DNA from 2 places in the Mesorhizobium sp. RIZ17 genome. Region 2 is predicted to be linked to the other one. Evidence: predicted binding sites of a transcription regulator. Region 2 holds the regulator's gene; the other holds the start of a gene.

Evidence for each region. The regulator PhoB, encoded in region 2, activates phosphate uptake and scavenging genes when phosphate is short. The targets are predictions, from matches to a motif close to TGTCATNNANCTGTCAT.
Region 1: ppk2 (polyphosphate kinase 2) is a predicted target of PhoB. The motif match lies at 6,966-6,982, and genes of this name have one in related genera.

The regions. Positions count from the first base shown of each region.
Region 1 is NZ_CP147861.1:5,256,484-5,271,540, reverse strand. It holds gene ldtR (transcriptional regulator LdtR) at 100-615, opposite strand; gene WDX12_RS25555 (DUF6163 family protein) at 916-1,338, opposite strand; gene WDX12_RS25550 (enoyl-CoA hydratase/isomerase family protein) at 1,335-2,378, opposite strand; gene WDX12_RS25545 (DUF2066 domain-containing protein) at 2,541-3,353, shown strand; gene hemB (porphobilinogen synthase) at 3,569-4,600, shown strand; partial or broken gene WDX12_RS25535 (nucleotidyltransferase family protein) at 4,650-4,945, shown strand; gene WDX12_RS25530 (dihydrofolate reductase family protein) at 5,104-5,748, shown strand; gene ppk2 (polyphosphate kinase 2) at 5,950-6,870, opposite strand; gene WDX12_RS25520 (aldo/keto reductase) at 7,125-8,168, shown strand; gene WDX12_RS25515 (glycosyl transferase family 90) at 8,174-9,145, opposite strand; gene WDX12_RS25510 (GntR family transcriptional regulator) at 9,261-9,926, opposite strand; gene WDX12_RS25505 (MFS transporter) at 10,042-11,289, shown strand; gene WDX12_RS25500 (DUF423 domain-containing protein) at 11,327-11,701, shown strand; gene WDX12_RS25495 (hypothetical protein) at 11,719-11,856, opposite strand; gene WDX12_RS25490 (hypothetical protein) at 11,916-12,059, opposite strand; gene WDX12_RS25485 (LacI family DNA-binding transcriptional regulator) at 12,229-13,308, shown strand; gene WDX12_RS25480 (serine hydrolase domain-containing protein) at 13,376-14,641, shown strand; gene WDX12_RS25475 (OpgC family protein) at 14,696-15,057, opposite strand, start outside.
Region 2 is NZ_CP147861.1:1,234,504-1,249,560, reverse strand. It holds gene WDX12_RS06140 (hypothetical protein) at 325-672, opposite strand; gene WDX12_RS06135 (response regulator) at 869-4,228, shown strand; gene pstS (phosphate ABC transporter substrate-binding protein PstS) at 4,723-5,781, shown strand; gene pstC (phosphate ABC transporter permease subunit PstC) at 5,848-6,834, shown strand; gene pstA (phosphate ABC transporter permease PstA) at 6,838-7,689, shown strand; gene pstB (phosphate ABC transporter ATP-binding protein PstB) at 7,686-8,489, shown strand; gene phoU (phosphate signaling complex protein PhoU) at 8,510-9,217, shown strand; gene phoB (phosphate regulon transcriptional regulator PhoB) at 9,234-9,923, shown strand; gene WDX12_RS06100 (ROK family protein) at 10,252-11,493, opposite strand; gene xylF (D-xylose ABC transporter substrate-binding protein) at 11,860-12,900, shown strand; gene WDX12_RS06090 (sugar ABC transporter permease) at 13,154-14,506, shown strand; gene WDX12_RS06085 (ATP-binding cassette domain-containing protein) at 14,518-15,057, shown strand, end outside.

The DNA.
Region 1 (15,057 bases), 2.9 Mb from region 2:
AAAAAGAAAAGGACCGGCGCGTTTCGGCACCGGCCCCTCCCTATTCTTTCCCCCGGGCCGCACTTCTTCGGCGCGGCTTCCCGTTCCAGTTCGTAGCTCTTACATCCGATAGGCGATCGTATCGTTCCAGAAACGGTCCAGGCGCTGCAGGGCGCGGTTCATCTGCTTGAATTCGTCGGTGTTGATGCCGCCGACCGCCTCGATCGAACCGACATGGCGCTCGTAGAGGCCGGCGACGACGTCGGCCACCTCGTTGCCCTTCGGCGTCAGCGAGACGCGGACCGAACGGCGGTCGATGCGCGAGCGCTGGTGGTTGATGAAGCCGAGATCGACCAGCTTCTTCAGATTGTAGGAGACGTTCGAGCCGAGATAGTAGCCACGCGAGCGCAGCTCGCCGGCGGTCAGCTCGGAGTTGCCGATGTTGAAGAGCAGCAGCGCCTGGATGGCGTTGATGTCGGAACGGCCGTTGCGGTCGAACTCGTCCTTGATCACGTCAAGCAGGCGGCGGTGCAGGCGCTCCACCAGCTGCAGCGATTCCATGTACAGCGAGCGGATAGCCTCGCGGCGATCGTCGGATACGTTTGCGGTCTTCGCCGCCGGACGCGAATTGATCATTGTCTTTGCCTCTCGTTTGTCGCCTTGGTGATTTTTTGTTTTTCACCTTGATCGCGACACTATCGAATACTCATAAAATTCGACTTAAACGCCAGGGCTAACAAGAGCTTACCGGTAAGAGGTTTCGGAAGACGCTTAACGATCGGTCACCCGAGCAAGAACAATTAACCTAAAGATTTAGCCAATGGATTTTGGGGGAAACCGGGCTCGGAAATCGGCCCGGGAGGCCCGTCTTCGGCCGGCTCTATGAGTGGAGCATGATGTCGTCCGAAAACCGCTTCACACTTTTCGGCATCATGCTCATTGGCGGAGCTGGCGCTTCTGCAGCCAAATGGTGACGCGAAAGACGATGTAGAGCAAGGCCACGCAGGCATGCGAGACGACGATCAGGATGCGGTGGCCGAAGAGGTCGGGGAAACCGGCATACATCACCGTCTCGGTCACCGCGCAGATGAACCAGATCACCGGCCCCCAGGACGCCAGCATCCACAGGCCCGCCGCGGCGAATGGGAAGAAGACGGCAAGCGTCGCCGCCGCCACCTGCCAATGCACCGGCATCAGGTCGAAGCGCCACAACTCGCCCGGATAGATGCCGATCAGGCGGATCCAGTAGAGGATGCCGAACAAAAGGCAGTAGCCGGCGATGACGCGCTGGAACCAGGCGAAGATGACTTCGGTGGTCGAAGGCTGCAGCACCACGCGCCTGGAGGTGACCTCGCTCACAGCGCGAGTTCCTTATCCCCGAGCGGCGCGAAATAGGCGTCGATGTCGGCAGCACTGACCTCATCCAGGCCCGCCGGCCGCCACGCGGGCGTCGAGCCCTTCTCGATGATGGCGGCGCGGATGCCTTCATAGAAATCATGGCCGGCCAGCATGCGGTTGAGGATGCGGAACTCCATCTTCATGCATTCGTCCATCGACAGCGTCGATCCCGCGCTGATCTGGCGCCAGGCGACGTTGAGGCTGGTCGGCGAGCGGGTTTTCAGCGTCGCCAGCGTCTTTGCGGCAAAAGCATCCTCCGCCCCTGCCCGCTCCAGACTGTCGATGACGCCGCCGAGCGAGCTCTGCGAAAAATGGCGCGCGATCGCTTCCAGGTCGTGCCGCTCGGTCTCGCGTTTGGCCGGCACGAAGAAATCGCGCAGCTCCGCATTGGCGTCGCCGCTTGTCGCCAGCTCATCGAGCAAGCCCGCCTGGTCCTCGGCCTTGATCGTGTGGGTGGCCAGCCCCGACCACAGCGCATCGCCATGGCGGATGCGATTTCCCGTCAGCCCGAGATACATGCCGAAAGAGCCGCCGAGATCCGGCAGCAAGTGGCTGGCGCCGACATCGGGGAAGAAGCCGATGCCGACCTCGGGCATCGCGAATTGCGCGTTTTCGGTCAGCACACGATGCGACCCATGGAAGGAGATGCCGACACCGCCGCCCATGACGATGCCGTCGATCAGCGCGACATAGGGCTTCTTGAAGCGCGCGATGCGGGCGTTGAGCCGGTACTCGTCGGCGAAGAAGTCGACCGGCGGCCTGCCGGCCCGGCCGGCCTCATAGATGTGCAGGATATCACCGCCGGCGGAAAACGCCCTGCCCTCGGCCTTGACGACGACGACGCCGACGCCCGCATCCTGCTCCCAGGCGTCGAGCGCCCTGCCGAGCGCCTTGACCATGTTGTGCGTGACGGCGTTGAGCGCCTTGGGCCGGGTCAAGGTGACCACGCCCGCTCTGCCCAGCCGCTCGAAGCGGATCTCGTCGCCTCCGCCAAAATCCATAATGAGAGAATCCTCCCCCGCGCCTGCGGGCGGAGAAGTGCTAAAGGCGGCATGAGAACGCGTCAATGGTGGCGGTCCTTGCGCTAGCGGGCGGCCGCGCCAGATGTTAGGTAACCGGCAAAGCACCACGCCCGCGCCCCGACAGGTTTCGAGCAGACCGACATGCCTGGAATTTCTCGCTTCGTGGTTGGATTGGTCGGTCTCCTCGCATTGGGGGTTGCCGCGCATGCCGCGACGACCAACGACCTTTACCAAGCGCAGGCGATCGTCACCGGCACCGGAGAGGTCAACCGGCAGATCGGCTTTCGCGAATGCCTCGACAAGGTGCTGGTCAAGGTCTCGGGCGACCAGCGCCTGACGCAGAAACCGGAGATATTGGCGCTGCGCGACAAGGCCGGTCATTTCGTTCAATCCTTCCGCTATCATGATCGGCTGGAAGGCATTCCGATCCATGACGAGCAAGGCACGCATGACCGGCCGCACGACCTGACCTGCCTCTACAAGCCGGCCGTGGTCAACAAGCTTCTGGCGCAGCTCGGCAGCAGGCCATGGCTCGGCGAGCGGTCGCCGATTGCCGTCTTCATGACCGCCGAGCAGGGCGCGCGGCATTTCGTGCTGACGGCGGATGAGGACCAGGGCAAGACGATGCGTGAATCCTTCGCCAATGCGACCGATCCGATGCTGATGCGCGTCATCTTTCCAAAGGCCGGACAGCTTGGCGGCCTCGGTGAGAAGGCGCTTTCGGGGGCCGATATGGCACGGCTCGACAAGCTCGCGAAAAAAGCGGGAGCGGCCCGGGCGCTCGCCGGCAGCATCGTGTGGAGCGACAAGGAACTCGGCTGGGTCGCCGACTGGCGCTTGGCCGACCACGGCAAGACCTATCGCTGGCAGGCGCGCGGCGTCAGCTTCGACGAGGCGTTCCGGGTCGCGATCAGGGGCGCGGCGCAGATCTTGTCAGGGCACGGACAGCCGTGAAAGCGTTTCCTCGCCCCATGCAGTGGGGAGAGGTGGCGCGGCGCAGCCGCGACGGAGAGGGGAGCGCCCTTCGAAGGCCCCTCTCCGCCCGCTTCGCGGACACCTCTCCCCGCGTTGCGGGGCGAGGAACCTGCACCTAGGCTGGCACAATCGTGTCGCATTGGTCAGGGGCGGAGACGCGTGGTAAAAGCCGGCCCAAAAGAGAGTTTTCGGCCATGAACAAATTCACCCCCGCAAAACCTGCCGGCGCGCGCAGCGTCGACGAGATCACCGGCAGCCGGCGGCTCAGGCGCATGCGCAAGGCCGACTGGTCGCGCCGGCTGGTGCAGGAGAACCAGCTTTCGGTGAACGACCTGATCTGGCCGATCTTCGTCGTCGACGGCAAGAACACGCGCGAGCCGATCGCAGCCATGCCCGACGTCTATCGCCTGAGCATCGACCTCGCGGTGAAGGAAGCCGAGCGCGCGGCCAAGCTCGGCATCCCGGCCATCGCCACCTTCCCCAATGTCGAGCTTGCGCTACGCGACCAGACCGGCTCGCACATCCTCGATCCGGACAATGTCATCAACCGCGCCACACGAGCCATCAAGGACGCGGTGCCGGAGATCGGCATCATCACCGACGCGGCGCTCGACCCGTTCACCAGCCATGGCCATGACGGCATCCTGCGCGACGGCGTCATCGTCAATGACGAGACGGTGGAGCAGGTCGCGGCCGCGGCCGTCATCCAGGCGGCGGCGGGCGCCGATATCATCGCGCCGTCGGACATGATGGACGGCCGCATCGGCGCCATCCGCGACGCGCTCGACGCCAACGGTTTTCAGGACGTGGCGATCATGTCCTATGCGACGAAATTCGCCTCGGCCTTCTACGGTCCCTATCGCGAGGCGGTCGGCACCGCCGGCCTGCTCAAGGGCGACAAGAAGACCTACTACATCGACCACGCCAATTCGGACGAGGCGGTGCGCGAGGCCGAACAGGACCTCGCCGAAGGCGCCGACATGCTGATGGTGAAGCCGGGCCTGCCCTATCTCGACATCATCCGCCGGCTGAAGGACGAGCTGCAGATGCCGACCTTCGCCTATCAGGTGTCGGGCGAATATTCGATGATCAAGGCGGCCGCCGCCAATGGCTGGATCGACGGCGAGAAGGCGATGCTGGAATCGCTGCTTTCGCTGAAGCGGGCCGGCTGCGACGGCGTGCTGACCTATTTCGCGCCGGTGGTGGCCCAGATGCTGAAGGGCTAGGGCTGCTTCGCGATTTTGGAATTCTAACGGGATTCGTTAGAATGCATCCATGAGCAGGAATGAAGTCATCGAACGGTTACGGGAGAACGCAGATGCCATCAGGGGCATGGGCGCGACTTCGCTCTATCTGTTTGGATCGGCCGCCCGCGGCGACGCACGCCGGACAGCGATCTCGATCTCTTCATAGACTATGATCCGGCGCGGCGCTTTTCCTTGATCGACCTCGTCGTCATCAAACAATTTCTCGAAGAGAAGATGTCGGCCGAAGTCGACATCACCACACGGGACAGTCTTCATCCGATGTTGAAGGCTGATATCGAACGATCGGCCGTGCGCGTACTTTGATGGCACCGCGTCAGACCAAGCCGATCATCGCAGAGATCATTGCGGCCCTGGATGGCATCGCCTAAATCGATCGCACCGGAAAAATACCGCTTGCATTTCGCAATCAGCCAAGCTACCTAACAACCGCTTGCAAATTACAACTGGTTTAGGAGGCAATGATGTCCAGGCTGCGTGTCAACGCTTTCACCTTGTCGCTCGACGGCTACGGCGCCGGCCCCGACCAGAGCCTCGCCAACCCGCTCGGCGTGGGCGGCGAAAATCTGCACAAATGGATGATCAAAACCCGCTCGTTCCAACAGATGATCGGCAAGGATGGCGGGACGACGGATACCGATGACGAGTTTGCCGTGCGCAGTTTTGAGAATGTCGGCGCCTGGATCCTCGGTCGCAACATGTTCGCGCCGAGCCGCGGCGAATGGCCGGACGACAACTGGAAAGGCTGGTGGGGGCCCAACCCGCCCTACCACGTGCCGACCTTTATTCTGACGCATCACAAGCGCGCGCCGATCGAGATGGACGGCGGCACGACCTTTTACTTCGTCACCGACGGCATCCAGTCGGCGCTCGAACAGGCGAAGGCAGCTGCCGGCGACAAGGATGTGCGCGTCGGCGGCGGCGTTTCGACCGTCCGTCAATATCTGCAGGAGAAGCTCATCGACGAGATGCATCTGGTTGTCTCGCCGCTCCTGCTCGGCTCGGGCGAGCATCTGTTCGCCGGGCTCGACATGCTGAAGCTGGGATACCGCTGTACCGGGCAGGTGGCGACCGCCGATGCGACGCATGTGATGATCGGGCGGGTGTAGGCGAAGTAGCTCTTTCTCCCCGTTCACGGGGAGAAATGCCCGGTAGGGCAATGAGGGGCAGCGCTGCCGGTTAGAGGTTGGCCAAGCACCTGTGGCACCTGCCCTTGCGGCGAATGGGATTTCAACCGCCCACGTCGGCGCCGCCCCTCATCCGCCCTTCGGGCACCTTCACCCCGTTTACGGGGAGAAGGAAGAGGCGCCTCAATACTTCTCCGGCACGTAGAGGTCGCGCGGCAGAACCTGGCGCTCGTATTGCGGGTTGAAGACACGCTCCGGCAGCGAAATCTCCTCGTGCGGCACCTCTTCATACGGCATCTGCTGCAACAGATGGTCGATGCAGTTCAGCCGCGCGCGCTTCTTGTCGTTGCCCTCGACGATGAACCAGGGCGCTTCCGGAATGTTGGTGCGTGCGAAGGTCTCTTCCTTGGCCTTGGTGTACTGCTCCCAGCGCACGCGCGACTGCAGGTCCATGGGCGACAGCTTCCACTGCTTCATCGGATCGTGGATGCGCATCAGGAAGCGCATCTGCTGTTCTTCGTCGGTGATCGAGAACCAGTATTTCACCAGCGTGATGCCGGAACGGACCAGCATGCGCTCGAATTCCGGCACGTCGTGGAAGAACTCCTCGACCTGGTCCCCGTTGGCAAAGCCCATCACCCGCTCGACGCCGGAGCGGTTGTACCAGGAGCGGTCGAACAGCACGATCTCGCCGCCCGCCGGCAGATGCGGTACGTAGCGCTGGAAATACCATTGCGACTTCTCGCGCTCGGTCGGCGCCGGCAACGCCACGACGCGGGCGATGCGCGGGTTCAGCCGCTGCGTGATGCGCTTGATGACGCCGCCCTTGCCGGCGGAATCGCGGCCCTCGAAGATCACCACCAGCTTCTTCTTGTGGTAGGCGACCCAGGACTGCAGCTTGATCAGCTCGGACTGCAGCCTGAGCAACTCGCGGAAATAGGTCATGCGCTCCATGGAGGGCGGATGCGATTTCTTGTAGATCTTGGCGATCTCGAGCGAGAGCGCCGGCTCGGAAAGCTCCAGCTCATAGTCTTCGTCGAGCGTGTCCTCGAGTTCGGCTTCGAGCCAGTCCTTCGCCCCGGAATTCGATTTCAGTTCATTCATCGCGCAGCTCCGTCTGCCTGTCGGCCATCATCGCTTCGGAATCCGCTCCGGCTCCGGACGGACACTCCGTAAGCCGACTGAGATACAGAGGCGCAATGACGGTTTTATTGCAATCGCCCGTCGCAAACCTCGAAGATATGTGATCGGTCCGTATCGACAGCAGGGCGACAAGCGGCGCGAATTGTCCTACAAATCCCCTCGCCTCTGCCAGCGCTCGCCACGGCGCTTCTTTCAAACAAATTGCGAGGACTGACATGGAATACCGCACGCTGGGCCGATCCGGCTTGAAAGTCTCGACATTGACGCTTGGCACCATGACCTTCGGCGGCACCGGTCCGTTCGCCGCCGTCGGCAATTCGGATCTCGCGGAAGCCAGACGCATCATCGACACCTGCATCGATGCCGGCATCAACCTCATCGACACCGCCAATGTCTATTCCAACGGCTTGTCGGAAGAGATCATCGGCGAGGCGCTTGGCGGCAAGCGCAAGAACGATGTGCTGATCGCCTCGAAGGCGCGCATGCGTATCGGCACCGGCCCCAATGACGAGGGCCTGTCGCGCCACCATCTGATCCGCGAATGCGAAAAGAGCCTGAAGCGGCTCAAGACCGACGTCATCGACGTCTATTTCGTCCATCAATGGGACGGCCTCACCCCGGTCGAGGAGACGATCGCGGCGCTCGACACCTTGGTCAACCAGGGCAAGATCCGCTACATCGGCTGCTCCAACTACTCGGGCTGGCAGGTGATGAAGGCTCTTGCCGTCAGCGACAGCCGCCATCAGGCCCGTTTCGTCACCCAGCAGATCCACTACACGCTGGAAGCGCGCGAGGCCGAATACGAATTGCTGCCGATCTCGGTCGACCAGGGCCTCGGCGTGCTGGTCTGGAGCCCGCTGGCCGGCGGGCTGCTCTCCGGCAAATACCGTCGCGACAGCCCGACCGCGCGCCAGCTTGGCGGCTGGAAGGAACCGCCGATCCGCGACGAGGACCGCCTGTGGCGCATCGTCGACGTGCTGGTCGAGATCGGCAACGCGCGAGGGGTGTCGGGAGCGCAAGTCGCGCTTGCCTGGCTGCTTGGACGTCCGGCCGTAAGCTCGCTGGTGATCGGCGCCCGCAACGAGGCGCAGCTCAAGGACAATCTCGCCGCGGCCAGCCTGTCGCTCAGCGAAGAAGAACGGCAGCGCCTTGACGTGGTCAGCCGACCGCCGGTGCTTTATCCCTACTGGCACCAGCAGTTCACCGCCAGGGACCGGTTCGGACCGGCCGATAAGGTGCTCGACCGCTCGCATGCCTAAAACAGTCAGCCGGTGATAAAGCGCCAGACTTCCGGGTCGGGCTTTATCTGTCCGCTCAGCACGAAATATTTATAGAGGACGAGCAGCGAGATCGCCTGCTCGTCCTGTTCATTGCCGAATTTGCGGCAATAGGCGTTGGCGGCGGCGGTTATCCGCCCCGCCTCGGCGGGATGCTTTTCGAAATAGGCCACCTTGTCGACCAGGTCGGAGAAGTCCTGCCGCAGCGGTACGTAGTGGACATTGGGCTCGACCTGGGCTTCCGCAAACCAGGTTTCGTAAGTCGGCTCCGGCATCAGGCAGAGCGAATTGGAGCTCATGATCCATTTCAGGTTTGTCGCGACGTCATTGCCTTCGAGCGAGACGATGTAGCGATACTGCCGCTGCTGCTCGATGTTCAGGAACGGCTTGCGGTACCCATCCGGCGCGTCGGCCCTGTGGGAACCCGCATCGCAAATCGGCAGCTCGGCGGCCTTTTCTACGAATCGGGTGCGAAGCGGATTGTTGAGGTGACCGCGCCAGACCACCATCGGGCGCTTGTCGGCGAAAGACAGCTTGTCGGGCGGCATGTAGAAGTGACGGAACTTGTTCAGCTTCATCAGCACGCCGTTCGCGTTGTCGTCGCCGATGGGCCGGTCCTTGACGATCCTCGGAACCTCCGGAACACCGACGACGTCGCCGAATTCGAAATCGATCAGCAGGCCGGGATCGAAATAGCGGGCGAATTCCTTGAGGTCGTAATAATACATGCTGGAAGCGGACGGCAGCTTGCCGACAGCTATGGCGTCCGGACTGGTCACGAACGGGTGTTGCAGTTTGTTGTAGTAGTTCAGTCGCTCGCGAACCGTCTTGCCCGAAAGCCTGGCCTGCTCGAGCCTGCTGGCCAGGCGGTCGCGGAACAGGGATTGCGGTGCGCGGTCACGCGCGAAATTGCGCGCGTAGTAGAACAGCTTTGCGGCGGTTCGTGAGAGTGTGGCCATGCGTCCGCGAGTTCAGCAAGATGGTCAATGGTAGTCGGCCTTCATCCCCCTCGTCTCCTACAGCATTCTCCCAGCCATGTTGCAAGCCCGCTAATGCGAATGACCCCACAGGACCTTACGCTGCGACGACGGCGAACCCTCTTGCGCGCAGACCGCGCCGGTCGTCATGCAGTGAGGTGACCAGCCGATCGCGGCTGCCGGCGATGTGAGCGGAAAGCAGCCGCGCCGCTTGCTCGGCATCGCCGCTCCTGACGGCGGCGAGGATGGCATGATGTTCGGTCCAGGCGCGGCCGAGGGCCTTCTCATCGCGCACCTCCAGCCAGCGCGCCCGCGACAGCCTGGTCATTGCATCGCGAACGGCCCTGAGCAGAAACTCGTTGCCGGAAAGCCTTGCCAATTCGATGTGGAAATCCAGGCCGACGCGATGCCACTCCTCGCGCGGCGTCTCGGCATCGCAGGAATCGAGCATCGCCGCGATCACCTCGATGCCGCCGCGGTCGTCGAGCGCCGCCGTCAGGCGAACCGCCGCGACCTCGACAGCCTCGCGGTAGACGGCGATCTGTCCGAGCTCCGCGAGGTTGATCGGCGCCACCGTCCAGCCGCGGCCATCGCGGCCGACCAGCCCTTCCGTTTCCAGGCGCAGCAGCGCCGCCCGCACCGGCGTGCGCGAAGCGCCGAACTGGCTCTCGATCCAGCGTTCGGTCAAACGTTCGCCCGGGCCGATCTCCAGCCCGAGGATCATCTCGCGAAGCTGCCTTTCGACATTTTGCATCTGCGACATTGTCGTTCCGTTTTCCAACGCCGCATTGACAGCGGCTAATGTCAGGTCCATGACGAATACCAGCTTGGTATCCCAAATCGGTATCCGCAACAACCCCAGCATTGGCATGCCTGACATGACGTCCAACGAATCCGAACAGAGCGGCTTCAACATCCATTGGCGGCGCAACCTCGCCGTCTGCTTCGCCGGCTCGTTCAGCACGCTTATCGCCATGACGCTGCTGTTGCCGTTCCTGCCGCTTTACGTCGAGCAACTCGGCGCCGAGGGCCACGCGGCCATCGTGCAGTGGTCGGGTATCGCCTATGGTGCGACCTTCTTCGCGGCAGCACTGGTCGCGCCCTTGTGGGGACGACTGGGCGACCGCTACGGCCGCAAACTGATGCTGGTGCGCGCTTCGTTCGGCATGGCGATCTGCATGTCGCTGACCGGCATGGTCCAAAGTGTGTGGCAGCTGGTGCTGCTTCGGCTGCTGATCGGTTTTGCCGGTGGCTATTCGTCAGGTTCGACAATTCTGGTGGCTATGCAGACGCCGAAGGAGCGTTCGGGTTGGGCGCTGGGCGTGCTGGCGGCGGGCATCACGGCGGGCTCGCTGGTCGGACCGCTGCTCGGTGGGCTGCTGCCGCCGCTGATCGGCATCCGCGCGACCTTCCTGCTGTCCGGCGCCGTCATCTTCCTGGCCTTCCTGGCGACGACTTTCCTGATCAAGGAGAATCCGCCGGCGCCCAAGCCCGCCTCGACGGCGAAGCCGAAAAGCGGCTGGTCGCAGATTCCCGACAAGCGGCCGATCATCGCCATGCTGACCACCGGCATGCTGCTCGCCTTCGCCACCATGTCGATCGAGCCGATCATCACCGTCTATGTGCAGCAGCTCGTCGAGGACCAGAGCAAGGTCACCATGGTCGCCGGCGTGGTCATGTCCGCGGCGGCGCTCGGCACCATCCTGTCCTCATCCTGGCTGGGAAAACTCGCCGACCGCGTCGGCCACTGGAACGTCGTGGTCGGCGCCCTTGCCGTCTCGGCGTTGCTGCTCATTCCGCAGGCCTTCGTCACCAATGGCTGGCAATTGATCGGCCTGCGCTTCCTGATGGGACTGGCGCTGGGCGGACTGTTGCCCTGCATCACCAGCGTCATCCGCCACAACATCCCCGACGGGATCGGCGGCAATGTGCTTGGCCTGGCGATCTCGGCGCAATATGTCGGCCAGGTCGCGGGACCGCTGTCCGGCGGCTACTTCGGCGGCCATTTCGGCATGCGCTCGGTGTTTCTGGGCACATCGGTGCTGATGGCGCTCGGCGCGGTCTATAACTGGATTGTCCAGTCGCGGCGGGCACGGCATATGCTGCTTGAAGCTGGCGAGTCCTGACCGGCACATCGCCCAACCGCAGCATGGAGCATCCAGGATGAGTCTTACGGCCCAGGCATCAGGCGGCGGGAGCCGCGTCCTCGTGCTGGCAGCCGGCCTCGTCGGCGCGGCCGGCGTGGCGTTGTCGGCGGCGGCCGCGCATCGCGGCGGCGCCTTCACCGGCACAGCGGCCAACTTCCTGCTGATCCATGCGCCGGCGTTCCTCGCCATCGGCCTTGCCGGCGGCAACCGCTGCCTCAGGATCGCCAGCCTCGTCCTGCTCGCGGGCCTGCTTCTGTTCTGCGGCGATCTGCTCGCCCGCGATTTTCTCGGCTCGCGGCTGTTCCCGATGTCGGCGCCGATCGGAGGCACCTTGTTGATCGCCGGCTGGGTGGCGATCGCCGTCTCGGCGCTGTGGCGCCCGCGACCCTGACCTATCTTTGCCCTGACCTACCTTTGCCCGAAACGCCGCTTGCGCTGGCGCACCGGCAATCCGTCCACGCGACGCCGTTCAGGCTGCTCGGTTCCGGGCGTGATGCCCCAATAGTTGCGGTAGATGTCCTGAAACAGATGGCCGATCGGATGCATGACCACGTTCTCCTTCTATTGAATCGATCCAATACGCCGGCGTAAAATATGACCGTGGGTCAGCCGCGCTTGCGCTCCACGAGAAAGCGCGGCGCGCGCTTCCACGGGCCCAATCTGCCCCGGCGTTTCTCGCTGGCGGCGACCGAGGCGATGCCCCAGTCGTCGCGGTAGATGTCCTCGAACAAATAGCTCACCGGATGCACGGCACCCTCCTGTGGAAACCCGCCATATATGGGACTTGGATCGATTCAAACCATAGGCCTCATCCACCTCAAGTCAAGCTGAAATTTGAATCGATCCAACAAAAATGTTAGATGACCTGCGACAATTCAGCGGTCATGTTCGTCGCGTGACCGGATTCGGAGGAACGACATGGCATCACTCCTCGAAGGCCAGGCAAGACCGATCAGGCTGGCCGACATCGCCAAGGCCGCCGGCGTCTCGCATGGCACGGCCTCGAACGTTTTCAGCCGCCCCGAGATCGTGCGCGCCGAAGTGCGGGAACGGGTCAAGGCGGTCGCGGAGCAGATGGGTTATGCCGGCCCGGACCCGAAAGGCCGCCTGCTGCGCGCCGGCAAGGTCAACGCCATCGGCGTCGCCACCACCGAGCCCCTCTCCTACTTCTTCGACGATCCCTTCGCCCGCGTGATGATGGCCGGCATTTCGCAGGCCTGCGACGCCACCGGCGCGGGCATCGCGCTGGTCTCGGCCGCCAACCAGGAAAAGCTCGCCTGGAACATCCAGAGCGCGCTCGTCGACGGTTTCGTGCTGTTCTGCATCGAAGGCGGTTCTCGCCTTGTCGACCTGACGCGCGAGCGCAGGCTGCCTTTCGTTGCGCTGGAACTCGGCTTCCAGGACGAAACGGTATCGGCCATCGGCGTCGACAATGTCGCCGGCGCGAGGCTCGCCGCGCGCCATCTCGCCGAGCTCGGCCATCGCCGCTTCGCCGTCCTATCGCTCGGCTTTGCCGACAATCGCACCGGCTTCGCCACCCCGGAAGCCGTGCGCAGCGCAGTCTACACCGGAACGCGGGATCGCCTAACCGGCTATTTCGAGGAGCTTTGCCGCTTCGGCATCGATACGGCGAAAATCCCGGTCTACGAGACCGAGAACGAGGACAAAAGCACCAGGGCCGGCCTTGAGGCGATCTTTGCCAAGGAGGAGCCGCCGACCGCCATCCTGGCGATGTCGGACCGCATGGCGCTGATAGCCATCGACTGGCTGAAAGCCCGAGGCCTCAACGTTCCCGGCGACGTCTCCATCGTCGGCTTCGACGGCGTGCCGGACGGCGCGCTGTCCACGCCGCCGCTGACGACCATCGCCCAGCCGATCATCGAGATCGGCCGCCGCGCCGCGCGCATGATCCTCGACCATGACGGCGCGGTGCGGCGCGAGACGATGGGCGTTGAGTTCATCGTCAGAGGCTCGACCGGCCCCGCTCCAAGAGGCTGAGCGACCTTTCGCTTGCAGCTAGCAAGCAATAGTTGGCAATGGCGCGGAGAGCGTGCAGGATGCCTAGTTGGCCTTTGATGGCGACGAGGACATCGGCGCAATGAGCCCCTTGGACAGCGAACCGGTTGGTGATCCTGCGAACCTCGGCTTCGACAAGGTACGGCTGACGCGACTCAAGCATTGGATGCAGCGCTACACGGACACGGGGCGCTGGCCCGGCGGTGCGGTACTCGTCGCTCGCCACGGAGAGCTCGCCTTTTTCGAATGCGCCGGGCACGCCGACGTCGAAGCTAAGCGGCCTTGGCAGCGTGACCTCATCGCCCGCATCTGGTCGATGACCAAGCCTGTCACCGCGGTCGCGCTGCTGATGCTGTACGAGGAAACGCGCGTGCATCTCGACGACCCGGTCGAAGCCTATCTGCCGGAATTCAAAGATATGCAACTTCTGATACCCGGCGCGACCTCGCTCGACCAGACGGTGCCCGTCAAGACGAAGCCGACGATCCACCATCTACTGACCCACACATCGGGTTTGAGCCTCTTTACCGGCCCTCGCTTACTCGGTGAAGCTTATGCTAGAGAAGCACTCGGCCTAGCCAAGGGCTATGGTGGGCTCGACAAGATGGTGCGCCGGATCGCCGAGCTGCCGTTGGAGCGGGAGCCGGGTACGAGATGGCAATATAGCGTCGGAAGTGATGTCATCGGCCGTATCGTGGAAGTCGTTTCGGGGATGACGCTCGACAAATATTTCGTAACACGGATCTTCGAGCCTCTCGGTATGACCGACACAGGTTTCTCGGTGCCGGAATCCGAGATGAGCCGCTTGTCCCCGCAGTATGAGGTAACCCCCGCAGGCATAGCATTGAACGAAGCGCCGGAGATTTCGGCGTGGCGGCAAGGCAAGGTTGATACGTTCTGCGGCGGAGGCGGCCTCGTCGGAACCATCGACGATTATTGGCGGTTCGCCGAAATGCTACGCGCTGGAGGCGAACTCAACGGCGAACGCATCCTCGGTCCGCGCACTTTGAGATTGGCGGCGTGCAATCACCTGCCGGGAGATCTTGCCTCGTTGGCAACCGAAGTTTGGGCCGAGACCCAATTCGATGGTATCGGGTTCGGTTTGTTGGGCTCCGTCGTCCTTGATCCGGCCAAGGCAAAAATTTCGGCGCAGGTCGGAGATTATGGCTGGGGCGGAGCGGCAGGCACTTTCTTCTGGGTGAGTCCCGTCGACGACATGGTGGTCATTCTCTTCACGCAACTCTTGCCCTCGAGCGCCATTCCGGTGCGCAAGGAACTGCGCGCACTCGTCCATGGTGCGCTTACAGGGGTCTGAGACTCGTCAACAGAAACTGCGCAGTGCGCGCGCTCAGATCAGTTCGGCATCACGCTAGTATCCCCCCGCCCTCGCCGGCAGCGGCTGCGCGCCGAAAGGTGCGCGCGCAGGCTCCTCGCGCATCGGCTTGGCGCGGGACGGGCCGAGGCCGGCGAACCATTCGAGATAGAGCGCAAGCGCGAGCTGCATGGCGATGCCGGCCGCGATCAGCAGCGTATCGTAGGCCAGGCCGCCCGGATTGATCAGCTTCAGCACCTGCGCCGCCATGGCAAGTAGCGTGCCTGCGACGAACACCGGCAGCGAGCGCTTACCCAGGATCGCCAGAGGATTGTCGGGCCGGACGCGGAAGAAGTTGGAGACCGCTGGCAGGGCCACGATCAGATAGCTGACCGACAGAATGTGCAAGAGCCGCGGCA
Region 2 (15,057 bases):
TGCATGTCGTTGCCGCAAAACCGAGGGCACTTTTGCGCGACATGCATTAAGGCGTGTTGATATTCAGGTGAGGCCGGCCTGCAAATGACGGCTTCCTGCGCTTCCGGTGCTCACGTACCCGAAGTACGCTCCGCTCCGGTTCTCGGAACCCATCATTTTCGGCGCGGCCTGACCTGAATCTCAACACGCATTAGTCGGAGGCCCTCGTCCTGGCAGACGCGAAGCCGGTGTGCGTGGTCGGGCCGGCCTTCTTCCCCGCGACTTGATCGGGCCGCCGTTCCCTGCCTTGCGGCAGAGGCGCCCGGCTGTGTTGACCAGGCAAATTTACTCGCAGACGACGCGGTAGCGCTTGCCAGTTTCGCCGACATTCCGGCAGGTCAGGGGGGGCTGCTCGGCGGAAGACGTGCCGGGCAAATCCCGGCTGTAGGAGGGCCTTGCCGAAGCGGGCCTGGAATGACGCCGGACAGCGGGATCCGGCGGCGGGCCTGGCGGCAGAGGAAACACGTCCGAGGCGATTTGCCGCGACGCGGTCGTTCCCGGCGGCGCCTCGTCCCAGACGCGCCTGACATCCATCCGGCTGGGTACGATCACCGTGCCGTCGTCGCTGCGCACGCAGCCGCCCGCCGCAAGCAGCACCGGGCACAAGACGAAAGCCGTGATTCGACCAAACATTAGCAACACCTCAGGCACCTTATAATGCGTCATTGCCTTAATCGCCAACCGGCGGATTACCGCAGCCGGCGGCGACCGGAATTTGCGGCAACGGCACCGGGGGCAGGCGGTTGCAATCATTATGGTTAGCGGATCGTTAATGCTTGTCGGGCACATTCCGTCGACGAACCGGCGCGGTTCGGCCTTGGGGGTAGGAATGGCGGATACGGACGGGACTGTCGGGGCGGACAGCGCGCGGAATTTCGACAAGGCGGATATGAGCGGCAACGGGGCTTTTCCCAGTGACGTCCACGACATGGCCGGGCCTTCGGAGGCGCTTGCCAATCTGAGCCTGATGGTCGATTCGATGCCGATCGGCGTCATCGTTCTCGATGCCGAATTGCGGGCGGAGGTGGTCAACCGGGCGTTCTACGATTTCTGGAAGATCGATCCGCTGCGCGCTCCGGCCGGCAGCCGCTTTCGCGACCTCATGGAAGCCAGCCGCGATGCCGATCCGTTCGGCGGCGAGGAACAGGCCTGGCAAAGCCATGTGGCCGAGCGGGAGGCTGAAATCCGGGCTGGAACCTCGGGATCCAGGCAGTTGCCGCGCAAGGACGGCCGCACGCTGATCGCCTCGCTGGCGCCGCTTCCCGGCGGCAAGCGGCTGATCTTCTATGTCGACATCACCGACATGAAACAGCGCGAGACAGAAGCGGAGGACGCGCACAGGAACCTTGCCATCGTGCTGGAGTCGCTGCCGGCGGGCGTCATCATCTACGATCGCGACGACCGCTTCGTCTTCGCCAACCGCAAGCTGCAGGATACGCTGCCGGCGCTGAAGCCGGCCTGGCAGCCGGGCCGCACATTCCGCGAGGCGTTGTCGCTCGGCCATTCGGTCGGCTACTTCCGCTCGAGCGGCGACGCCGAGATCGACGGTCTGTATGGCGTCGACACCGAGCGCTGGCTTGACGCCATGCTCAAGCGGTACCGTTTGCCGAGTTCCGCCTACGAACGCCTCAACGCCGACGGGCGCTGGTACCAGGTCTATGACATGCGCACCGACGACGGGACGTTTATCGGCGTGCGCGTCGACATCACCGACATCAAGACGCGCGAGAAGGCGTTGGGCGACTCCATGCGCCAGATCGACCTCTACCGGCACGTGATGGACGAGCTGCCGGTGGCCGCCTTCATCAAGGCCGACGATCTCAGCATCGAATTCGTCAACAAGGCCTGGTGCGCGCTGACCGGCCTCGCCAAGGACGAAGTGTTCGGCAAGACGGATCGCGAGCTCTTCGCGACGGAAGAGGCGGACGGTTTCAGCAATGACGACACCGAAGTCGTGACGACCGGCGCGGGGCGCGAGATCGAGGAAGCCGTCACCCACCGCGACGGCACGGTGCGGCAGCTGATGACGCGCAAGAGCCGGCTGGTGGCGATCGACGGCTCCGTCCATCTGGTCGGCTCCAGCACCGACATCACCGACGTCAAGGCGCGCGAGCAGGTGCTCCGGCAGAGCATGAGCGAGAACGAGGTGTTCCGCAGCCTCATCGACAACGTGCCGGTGTCGATCTACGCCAAGCGCTCGGATCTCAGGCAGTTCTACGTCAACAAGGGCTGGTGCGATCTCACAGGCTTCAGCAGGGAAGAAGCCATCGGCAAGACCGATGTCGAGATTTTCGGCGCGGACGGCGAAGCCTTCGTCGCCAGCGACCTTGCCGTGCTGCGCACCGGCGAGACGCAGGAAATCGAGGAGACGGTGACGATGCCGGATGGCAGCGTCAGGCACCAGTTCGCGCGCAAGGGCGCGATGATCGCCTCGGACGGCTCGCTCTATCTCATCGGCTCCACCACCGACATCACCGAGCTCAAGCAGCGCGAGGCCGAGCTCGGCGAGGCGCGCCGGCGCGCCGTGCTTGCCGACCGGGCCAAGTCCGAGTTCCTCGCCAATATGAGCCACGAGATCCGCACGCCGATGAATGGGGTTCTTGGAATGGCAGAGCTGCTGGCAAAGTCGGACCTCGATCCGAAGCAGAAGACGTTCACCGACATCATCGTCAAATCCGGCAACGCGCTGCTCACCATCATCAACGACATCCTCGACTTTTCCAAGATCGATGCCGGCCAGCTGGTGCTCGACCCGGCGCCCTTCAATCTCGCCGAGGCGATCGAGGACGTGGCGACGCTGGTATCGACGCGCGCCAAGGAGAAGGACCTCGAGCTCATCGTCCGTGTCCAGCCCGGGCTCGACGGCCAGTTCGTCGGCGATGTCGGCCGGATCAGGCAGATCGTCACCAACCTGCTCGGCAACGCCGTGAAGTTCACCGACGAGGGCCATGTTCTGGTCGATGTGACGGGCGACCGGGTCCCCGCGGGGACGAAGCTCACCATTTCCGTGACCGACACCGGCATCGGCATTCCGGAAGACAAGCTGAAGCTGGTGTTCGAGAAATTCAGCCAGGTCGACACCTCCTCGACCAGGCGGCATGAGGGGACCGGTCTTGGCCTTGCCATCACCTCGCGGCTGGTCGAGATGATGGGCGGCGAGATCGGCGTCGACAGCGCCGAAGGCAAGGGTTCGACCTTCTGGTTCACGGTCACGCTGCCCAGGGCCGAGCAGGGCGGACAGCGCATCATGCCGATCGACGTCACCGGCGCGCGCGTGCTCATCGTCGACGACAATGCCGTCAACCGCTCGATTCTGAGCGAGCAGATGGCGTCGTGGACGTTCGATTCCTGCGCGGCCGAAAGCGGCGCCGAAGGGTTAAAGGTACTGATTGCCGCCGCCGCCTATGGCGTGCCGGTCGACTGCGTCGTGCTCGACTACCAGATGCCCGGCATGACAGGCGCCGAGATGGCGCGCATCGTGCGCAACACGGCGGGCTTGGCGCATACACCCATCATCATGCTGACCTCGGTCGACCAGTCGCTCGCCAACACGGCCTATCGCGACCTCGGCATCGACGCGCAGCTGATCAAGCCGGCGCGCTCCTCCATCCTCCTGGAAACGCTGGTCGCGACCATCCAGCGCCATCGCCACAGCAGCGCCGCGGCGCAACCCGCTGTTGGCGGCGGCAGCCCCCCGCAAGCCGCGCCGGCGCCGACGGCGGCATCGGATCGCGCCATGCTGCAGCCGCCGCCGGGGCGGGCGCGTCCACGCCCCGCCGATGCGGAGCGCGGGCTCGACATCCTGGTGGCCGAGGACAATGAGGTGAACCAGCTGGTGTTCACCCAGATCCTCGGCGAGACCGGTTACCGATTCGAGATCGTCGGCAACGGCCGCAAGGCGCTCGACGCCTTCAGCAAGCTCAATCCACGCATGATCCTGATGGATGTGTCGATGCCGGAAATGAACGGGCTGGAGGCGACGGGCGCTATCCGCCGGCTCGAGGAGGACATGGGCACGCATGTGCCGATCGTCGGCGTTACCGCGCATGCGCTGAAGGGCGACCGCGAACGCTGCCTGGAAGCCGGCATGGACGATTACCTGCCGAAGCCGATCAGCCCGCGCGCGCTGCTGGAAAAGCTCGAGCGCTGGCTGAGCGCCGAAGCGGAAGTCCGGCGCAGCGCCGGCTAAGCGCGAGACAGACCGGCGGCACCCCGCGAGGAGCATTGACGCATACGTATGGTGCGATCGCACCATATCAAAGCATGTGCCAAGCCAGGACAATGGGCATATCGATTCCGCCTTTCAGTTACGGGCGGGAGCGGCGACCGCCAACAAGAAACAGCGTCGACTCTACCCCAACGGACCCTGTTTTCGGCGATGGCCAGGCCATGATCCGCTCTGGCGTACAGGCAACGCGCTCTCGTCCGGATTTTATTTCCCGGCGGCCGTGACCCGGCCGCCGGGATAATTTTTGATTCAAAAGTCAGACAAGTTACTGATTCCCGCGGCAAACTCCGGCCGGTCCCGCGAGGCCGCCGCGGACCTCTCCAGACATCCCCGTTCGGGCGTTACTGGGCTGACACGAAACTGTCATGCGACTGTAATAATCGAGAGCTATTGCCCTCACCGGGCGCCGATACAACGGGTGCCGAGAGACCATCTTCCGAACAGGAGCAGGCCACATGAGACATTTCATCCGCTCGGCGGCCGTTGCGATTGCAATGGCTGCGGCATCAACCCTTAGCATCTCCGCCGCGATGGCAGCCGACATTTCCGGCGCCGGCGCCACCTTCCCCTATCCGATCTATGCGAAGTGGGCTGACGCCTACAAGAAGGAGACCGGCATCGGTCTCAACTACCAGTCGATCGGCTCCGGCGGCGGCATCAAGCAGATCAAGGCCAAGACCGTGACCTTCGGCGCTTCCGACGCGCCGCTGAAGGGCGAGGATCTCAACTCCACCGGGCTGGCGCAGTTCCCGATGGTGATGGGCGGCATCGTTCCGGTCGTCAACCTCGAGGGCATCAAGCCGGGCGAACTGGTTCTCGACGGTCCGACGCTGGCCGACATCTTCTCCGGCAAGATCACCAACTGGAACGACGAAGCGATCAAGAAGCTCAACCCCGACGCCAAGCTGCCCGACCAGGCGATCGCCGTCGTGCACCGCTCGGACGGCTCGGGCACCACGTTCAACTTCAGCTACTACCTGGCCGACGTCAGCGCCGACTGGAAGTCGAAGGTCGGCGTCAACACCGCGCTCGAATGGCCGGTGGGCATCGGCGCCAAGGGCAACGAAGGCGTCGCCAACAACGTCTCGCAGACCGGCGGCGCGATCGGCTACGTCGAATACGCCTATGCCAAGCAGAACAAGCTGACCTACACCGACCTGATCAACAAGGACGGCAAGAAGGTCGAGCCGACCGCCGCTGCCTTCTCGGCCGCCGCGGCCAATGCCGACTGGAGCTCGCAGCCGGGCTACGGCGTCATCCTGGCCAACCAGGCCGGCGCTGAATCCTGGCCGATGACGTCGGCCACCTGGATCCTCGTCTACAAGAAGCCCGACGACGCCGCGGCCACGACCGAAGCGCTCAAGTTCTTCGCCTGGTCCTACGCCAAGGGCGACGAGCTGGCCGCCAGCCTGGACTATGTTCCGATGCCCGACGCCGTCGTGAAGAGTGTCGAGGCGATGTGGGGCAAGGACATCGTCGACGCGAACGGCAAGCCGCTCTACTCCGGCATGTAATTCCTAGCGAATAAAGGAGGGCGCCTTTGGGCGCCCTCCTGTCTCTTTCGAAATGCGAGGGGGTAAATGACAGCCGTTTCCGAAGCCGCGACATCGTCCGCCCTGCGGACCAGAGAAGCGACAGTGCGCCGCTTCGCCTTCACCGACATGGCCTTCCGGACGGCCACCCGCCTTTCCGCCATCCTCGTGCTGGTTCTGCTCGGCGGCGTCGCGATCTCGCTGGTCGCCGGCTCGTGGGAGGCGCTGTCGAAGTTCGGCTTCTCCTTCCTCACCACCGAATCCTGGAACCCGGTCACCGAGAATTTCGGCGCGCTGGCGCCCATCTACGGCACCATCGTCACCTCGGCCATCGCCATCCTCATCGCCGTGCCGATCGGCATCGGCATCGCCGTCTTCCTGACCGAGCTTTGCCCGCGCCCGCTACGGCGCCCGATCGGCATTGCGGTCGAGCTGCTTGCCGGCATTCCCTCGATCATCTACGGCATCTGGGGCCTGTTCGTCTTCGCGCCGTTCCTGCAGACGACGGTGCAGCCCTTCATCATCTATATTTTCCACGGCATACCGGGGCTCTCCAGCCTGTTTGCCGGCCCGCCCTACGGCATCGGCCTGCTGACCTCGTCGCTGATCCTCGCCATCATGGTGCTGCCCTTCATCACCTCGATCACCAAGGACGTGTTCGACACGGTGCCGGCGGTGCTGAAGGAATCGGCCTACGGCATCGGCTGCACGACCTGGGAAGTGACCCGGCGCGTGACCATCCCCTATACCCGCGTCGGCATCATGGGCGGCGTCATGCTCGGCCTCGGCCGCGCGCTCGGCGAGACGATGGCCGTCACCTTCGTCATCGGCAACGCCCACCGCATCAGCGCCTCGCTGTTTGCGCCGGGCACGACGATCTCGGCGACCATCGCCAACGAATTCACCGAGGCCGACGGCGATCTCTATACGTCCTCGCTGGTATCGCTCGGCCTGATCCTGTTCATCATCACCTTCATCATCCTCGCGCTCGCACGCTACATGCTGTTGCGCATCGATAGCCGCACGGGAGCCTGACCGATGTCGACTGCCGCATCGCTTCACCAAAGCCGCAAACGCAAGAACGCCGTGATGATGGCGCTGTGCGTCGTCGCGGCGGGCATCGGCCTCGCCTGGCTGGCGTTGATCCTCGGGGCGCTGCTCTATAAGGGGCTCTCCGGGGTGAACCTGGCCGTGTTCACGCAGATGACGCCGCCGCCCGGCGACGCCGGCGGCCTGCTCAACGCCATCTACGGCAGCATCGTCATGACGATCATCGGCATCATCGTCGGCACGCCGATCGGCGTGCTGGCCGGTACCTACATGGCCGAGTACGGGCGCTTCTCGAAGCTCACGACGATCGTGCGCTTCATCAACGACATCCTGCTGTCGGCGCCATCGATCATCATCGGCCTGTTCGTCTATGAGCTGATGGTACGGCCGATGGGGCACTTCTCGGCGATTGCCGGCGCCGTCGCCCTGTCGATCCTGGTGATCCCCGTCGTGGTGCGCACCACAGAGGACATGCTGAACCTCGTGCCCAACGCGCTGCGCGAAGCGGGCACCGCCATCGGCGCGCCACGCTGGGTGGTGATCCGCTCGGTCGCCTACCGCGCGGCCCTGTCCGGCATCGTGACCGGCATCCTGCTGGCGATCGCCCGCATCTCCGGCGAAACCGCGCCGCTTCTCTTCACCGCGCTCAACAACCAGTTCTGGTCGAGCAATCTCAATGCCCCGATGGCCAGCCTGCCGGTGACCATCTTCCAGTTCGCCCTCAGCCCTTACGAGGAATGGCAGCAGCTGGCCTGGACGGGCGCACTCATAATCACCCTTACGGTTCTCGGGCTGAGCATTATCGCCCGCAGCCTGACCGGACGCAGAGAGGACAGATGAAACCGATGTTGTCCACCGACCTGAACGTAGCCGACACGACCGTCGAGAAGGCCAAGATCGAGGTCAAGAACCTCAATTTCTACTATGGCCAATCGAAGGCGCTGAAGGACATCAACCTGTCCTTGCCGGAGCGCAGCGTGACCGCCTTCATCGGCCCGTCGGGCTGCGGGAAGTCGACGCTGCTGCGCGTGCTCAACCGCATCTACGAGCTCTATCCGAAGCAGAGCGCCGAGGGCCAGGTACTGCTCGACGGCAAGAACATCCTCGACCGCTCGCAGGACCTCAACCTTCTGCGCACCAAGATCGGCATGGTGTTCCAGAAGCCGACGCCGTTCCCGATGTCGATCTACGAGAACATCGCCTTCGGCGTCAGGCTGTATGAGAAGATCAGCAAGGCCGAGATGGACAGCCGCGTCGAGTCGGCGCTGAAGCGCGCCGCGCTGTGGAACGAGGTCAAGGACAAGCTCAACGCCAGCGGCCTCAGCCTTTCCGGCGGCCAACAGCAGCGCCTGTGCATCGCCCGCACCGTGGCGGTGAAGCCCGAGGTCATCCTGCTCGACGAGCCGGCCTCGGCGCTCGATCCGCTGTCGACCGCCAAGATCGAGGAACTGATCGACGAGTTGCAGGCCGACTATACGATCGTCATCGTCACCCACAACATGCAGCAGGCGGCGCGCGTGTCGAGGCAGACGGCGTTCATGTATCTGGGCGAGCTGGTGGAGTTCGACCGGACCGAGAAGATCTTCACCTCGCCCCGCGAAAAGCGCACGCAGGACTACATCACCGGCCGCTTCGGCTGAGTTCATACGAGGACATCATCATGGCCGAACATACCGTCGCCTCCTTCGACGAGGATCTGAGGCAGATCAGCCGGCTTATCAACGACATGGGCGATCTGGCCGGCTCCATGGTCGGCGGCGCGACCAGGGCCCTGCTCGAAACCGACAATGCGCTGGCGCAGCGCGTCGTCTCCGACGACGCCATCATGGACGCGCGCCAGCGCGAGCTTGACGACCGCGCCATCACGCTGATCGCCAAGCGGCAGCCGATGGCGGACGACCTGCGCAACGTTGTCGGCTCGATCCGCATGGCGGGCGATCTCGAACGCATCGGCGATCTTGCCAAGAACATCGCCAAGCGCGTTGGCGCGGTCGGCGTCAGCACCGCGCCGCGCGACCTCACGCATTCGATCGATTCCATGGCGCAGCTGGTGCTGATCCAGGTCCAGGCCGTGACCCAGGAATATATGGTGGGCGACGCCACTGCGCTGGCCAAGCTGCGCAACGACGACGAGCGCATCGACGTCAAATACACGTCCGTCTTCCGCGAGCTGTTGACCTACATGATGGAAGATCCGCGCAACATCACCGCTTGCACGCATCTTCTGTTCTGCGCCAAGAATCTCGAGCGCATCGGCGACCATGTGACCAACATCGCCGAGAACGCCTATTATGTGCTCACCGGTACGCAATTGCCCGCCAACCGTCCCAAGCAGGACGAGACGGCAATGTCGGCGCCGGCGGCCTGACGAGAAGGTTACCCCGATGATCGCGCCACGCATCATGGTGGTGGAGGATGAGGAGCCGCTGGGGGTGCTGCTCCGCTACAATCTCGAATCCGAGGGTTACCAGGTGGAAGTGGTGACCCGCGGCGACGAGGCCGAAATCCGCCTTCAGGAAAACGTTCCCGACCTGCTCGTGCTCGACTGGATGGTGCCGGCGGTTTCCGGCATCGAGCTCTGCCGGCGCCTCAGGATGCGGCCCGAGACCGAGCGGCTGCCGATCATCATGCTGACGGCGCGGGGCGAGGAAAGCGACCGCGTGCGCGGGCTCTCGACCGGCGCCGACGACTACCTGGTCAAGCCGTTCTCGACGCCGGAATTCATGGCGCGCGTCAAGGCGCTGCTGCGCCGCGCCAAGCCGGAGGTGCTGTCCAGCGTGCTCAAGGTCGGCGACATCGTGCTCGACCGCGAGTCGCATCGCGTCTACCGCAAGAAGAGCGAGATAAGGCTCGGCCCGACCGAGTTCCGCCTGCTCGAATTCATGATGCGGCATCCTGGCCGCGTGTTCTCGCGCAGCCAACTGCTCGACAATGTCTGGGGCGAGACGATCTATATCGACGAGCGCACGGTGGACGTCCATGTCGGCCGCCTGCGCAAGGCGGTCAACAACGGCCGCATGCCCGACGTCATCCGAACCATTCGCGGGGCGGGTTACGCGATCAGGGAGGATTAGGGATAGGGCGCGGAAGCGCTGACGGGCTCCGCTCCCGGCATCTGCGATGGTGATTAGCCGAGACGCTTCTAGCGTCGTCATCCACGGGCGGAGCAAGGAGCGTAGCGACGCAGCGCAGACCCGAGGATCCATTCCGTGACTTCGACGCGCCGGGGCGGTGCAGAATTCTGCTCCGCTGCGCCTACGATCGAAGTAACGGCATGGATTCCAGGGTCTGCGCTGCGTCGCTTCGCTCCTGTTTCGCCCTGGAATGACGAAGCTGCGGGGCCATCGCTAATCTCAAGCGTCTGCTGCTGTCCTCAGCGACCAGCGGTCACTTCAAAGCCGCTCAGGCCACGTTTTTTCCGCTGCCCGCTCTTGCCTGCATGCCCGGCGCGAAAATCTCCTGGTCGACGAAGGTCAGCGCGCGCATGGCGCAGCCTTCGCGGATCAGCGGCAGCTCGTTAGGCTCGGTGTCGAAGGAGATCGATTCCGAGTGCTGGCCGCCCGCGGTCTGGGCGATCGCCTCCCTTAGCGCCGGCTCGATCAGGTCGAAGGCGGCCGCGCTGACGCCGACCATGGCCACGGGCGCCGGGTCGATGAGGGCGAACAGGCTGCCGAGACCGAAACCAAGCGCCTCGCCTGCCCGACGGTAAGCCTCCCGCTCGGGGCCGTCCTTCTCGCGCGCCTTGGCGGCCAGGGCTCGCATGTCGGCGTCGCCGACGTCGACCGGCTCGGCGTCCTCGCTCATTTTCATGGCGCTGCGCCAGATCGCGTAATTGCCGGCATAGGCCTCGACGCAGCCGCGCCGGCCGCAGCGGCAAAGCGCGCCGCCCGGGCGGTGGATCATGTGGCCGAATTCGCCGCCCGAGGAATGCGTGCCGGTGAACAGCGCGCCCTTCAGCACCAGACCCATGCCGATGCCGTGCGACAGGAGGATGGCGATGAAGTCGTCGCGATAGCGCTCGGGGTCGCGCCATTGCAGCGCCACCGCCATCATGTTGCAGTCGTTCTCCATGGTGGCGGGGATGCCGAATTCCTGCTCGAGGATGTCGGCGAAAGGAATGTCGGTCAGCGGCGTTATCGGCGACCACAGCATGGCCCGTGCGTGGGAATCGGTGATGCCCTGGATGCCCATGGCGATGCGGGCGACGCTGCTCACGTCGAGGTCGGGATCCTGCAGCCGGCGCCGGACGATCGCCACGCATTCGCCGATCAAGTCGTCGCGGGGCATGACAAGCGTGTCCAAGCGCTGCTGCTCCTCGGCGACCACCTGGCCGGCATAATCGATCACGGCGACCGACAGGAAGTTCAGCGACAAGACCACGGTCAGCACCGCGGCGGCTTCAGGGTTCAGCGCCAGGCCGATCTGCGGCCGGCCGCGTTTCAGCGCCGTCGGCTCGCTGGCCTTGCTCTCGGTGAGAATGCCTTCCTGGATCAGATCGGCGGAGATCGCCGAAATGGTCGAGTGGCTGAGCCCGGTGGTGGCGGCAATCTCCGTGCGCGAAGGCTGGCCGGCGCGGCGCACGGCCGAAATCACCATGGCGCGGTTGCGCCGGCGCAAATCGTCGTGACGGATTCCGACCGACATGTCTTCGCACGTCCTCCCCGGTCATCGCGGCCTTGTGATGATGCCATGGCCTAGCGTTGACACGCCAGACGGTTCACCATTTGCGGAAACGGCGAACCGTCTGTCTTTTGTTCTGACGCAATTCCGGGCGGAAAACCGCTGCGCACTTTTCCTGGAATTGCTTCTGGATACTGGCAGAAGCCAAGGTCCATGTCATTATTTATTGCGGGTGTCGAAAAAAATGTTCGGACCCATCAAAACCCATCAGAATCGCGGTTGACAGCGTCGTTTTGCTGGATCACTATTTTTTTGAGGCTCGAAAAAAAGCCTCTGTACCGGCCTTCGGGCCAGTCTGGGTCGCGCCGCACAGAGCGCAGGGAGGATATCATGAAGAAATTCGCAGCCGCCATCCTGGCGGGCGTTGCCATGTCGCTGACGTTGGCGTCGGTCGCCGAGGCGAAGGACAAGGTGATCGGCGTCTCTTGGTCGAATTTCCAGGAAGAGCGCTGGAAGACCGACGAAGCGGCGATGAAGGCAGCCATCGAGGCCGCCGGCGACAAGTATATTTCGGCCGACGCGCAGTCCAATCCGGGCAAGCAGCTGACCGATGTCGAAAGCCTGATCTCGCAGGGCGCCAATTCGCTGATCATCCTGGCTCAGGATGCCTCGGCCATCGGTCCGGCGGTGCAGAAGGCGCTCGACGAAGGCATTCCGGTCGTCGGCTATGACCGCCTGATCGAGAACAAGGACGTCTTCTACCTGACCTTCGACAACAAGGAAGTCGGCCGCATGCAGGCCCGCGAGGTGTTCAAGGCCAAGCCGGAAGGCAACTACGTCTTCATCAAGGGCTCGGGTTCCGATCCGAACGCCGACTTCCTGTTCTCGGGCTCCATGGAAGTGCTCAAGGCGGCGATCGACAGCGGCAAGATCAAGAATGTCGGCGAGGCCTATACCGACGGCTGGCTGCCGGCCAACGCGCAGAAGAACATGGAGCAGTTCCTGACCGCCAACGACAACAAGGTCGACGCGGTCGTGGCGGCCAATGACGGCACCGCCGGCGGCGTCGTAGCGGCGCTGACGGCGCAAGGCCTGGCCGGCACCGTTCCGGTCTCGGGTCAGGACGGCGATCACGCGGCGCTCAACCGCATCGCGCTCGGCACGCAGACCGTGTCGGTGTGGAAGGACGCGCGCGAGCTTGGCAAGAACGCCGCCGAGATCGCCTCGCAGCTCGCCAACGGCAAGAAGATGGGCGACATCGCCGGCGCCAAGGACTTCACGACGCCTGGCGGCAACACCGTCAAGTCGCTGTTCCTGACCCCGATCGCGATCACCAAGGACAATCTCAACGTCGTCATCGACGCCGGCTGGATCAAGAAGGACGAAGTTTGCGCTGGCGTTGCCGCCGGCAGCGTCAAGGTCTGCAACTAAGTTTGCCGGCTCTCGATCAAAATCCTGCGCCGCGGCCTGGAGCGGTTCGATGAACCGCTCCAGTTCCTTGTTGCCGCAATCCCGGACGGGAAGCTACGGCGAAGTCGCCGATCCCAACCGCCACGCACTTTTCCTGGGATTGCTTTGAAGCCGCGGCGTTTTCTCAAAAAGATTTGTGTTTCCGCCTCTGGCGGATAGCTTCTAGGCTTGGCCAGGCATCCGCGTCAGACGGGCAGGCCGGCGGGAGGAAATCATGACCGATACGACGTCTACCCAATCGGCGGACACCGCGCGCGCGTCGGAACTTGGCGCTGTCGCCAGGTTCCTGAAGGCAACCGAGATCGATACCCGCATGCTCGGCATGATAGGCGCGCTGCTGCTGATCTGGGTCGGGCTGCACGTGATTTCCAGCCTGCGCCTCGGCGTCAATCCGCTCGACTTCGACAGCCGCACCTTCCTGACGCCGCGCAATCTGTGGAACCTGTCGGTTCAGACTTCGGCCGTGGCGATCATGGCCTCAGGCATGGTGCTGGTCATCGTCATGCGCAACATCGACCTGTCGGTCGGATCGGCCGAAGGGGTGATCGGCATGGTCATGGGCTTTGCCCAAGTGCATTTCCTGGTTCGCTTCGTCGGGCTTGAATTGGGCAATCCCTGGATCTGGGTCCTGGCATTGCTGATCGGCCTGGCGCTCGGCCTCATCATCGGCGCCTTCCAGGGCTTCATCATCGCCTATCTCGAAGTGCCGGCCTTCATCGTCACGCTGGGCGGGCTGCTGGTCTGGCGCGGTGCTGCCTGGTGGGTCACCAGCGGCCAGACGGTGGCGCCGCTCGACGCAACCTTCCAGCTGATGGGCGGCGGCCCGGCGGGCTCGATCGGCGCCAAATGGAGCTGGGCCGTCGGCATCGTCGCCTGCCTGGCGGTCATCTTCATGCATTTCAACGGCCGCGTGCAGCGCAAGCGCTTCCGCTTCCCGCTGCGTCCGGTCTGGGCCGAGACGCTGCTCGCCACCGTCACCTGCGCGGTCATCCTGGGCGCAGTGTGGCTCGCCAATTCCTATCCCTGGCCGGTCGGCATCGTGAACCGCTACGCCGCCGCCAACAACATCACCGTTCCCGAAGGCGGGCTGTTCATCGCGCATGGCATCGCCATTCCGGTGCTAATGGCCGTCGCCGTCGGCCTGATCATGACCTTCGTCACCAAGCGCACGCGCTTCGGCCGCTATGTCTTTGCCATCGGCGGCAATCCAGAAGCAGCCAACCTCGCCGGCATCAACACGCGCTGGATCACCATGAAGGTGTTCATGATCATGGGCGTGCTGGCGACGATCGCGGCGGCGATCTCGTCGGCCAGGCAGAACTCCTCGACAAACGTGCTCGGAACGCTGGACGAACTCCTGGTCATCGCCGCGGCGGTCATCGGCGGCACCTCGCTCGCCGGCGGCTCCGGAACCGTGCTCGGCGCGATGCTCGGCGCGCTTCTGATGCAGTCGCTGCAGTCCGGCATGGTGCTGCTCGGCGTCGATTCGCCGCTGCAGAGCATCGTCGTGGGCGCCGTGCTGGTCGTCGCGGTGTGGCTCGACACCATCTATCGCAAGCGGGTCTGAGGAGAACGAGCATGGCTGAAAAATCCGCTCCCGCCGGCGTTCCGCTGGTCGACATGCGCAACATCTCGATCGCCTTCGGCGGCATCCGCGCCGTCGACGACGCCTCGGTCGATCTTTTCCCCGGCGAAGTGATGGCGCTGCTCGGCCACAATGGCGCGGGCAAATCGACGCTGATCAAGATCCTGTCCGGCGCCTACAAGCGCGACAGCGGGCAGATCTTCATCAATGGCGAGGAGGCTTCGATCTCCAATCCGCGCGACGCCAAGAAATACGGCGTCGAGACGATCTACCAGACGCTGGCGCTGGCCGACAATGTCGATGCCGCCGCCAATCTGTTCCTCGGCCGCGAGCTGATGACGGGTTGGGGCACGCTGGACGACGTCGCCATGGAAGCCGAGGCGCGCAAGGTGATGGGCCGGCTCAATCCACGCTTCCAGCGCTTCAAGGAGCCTGTCATCAAGCTGTCGGGCGGACAGCGGCAGTCGGTGGCGATCGCGCGCGCGATCCTGTTCAACGCCCGCATCCTGATCATGGACGAGCCGACGGCGGCG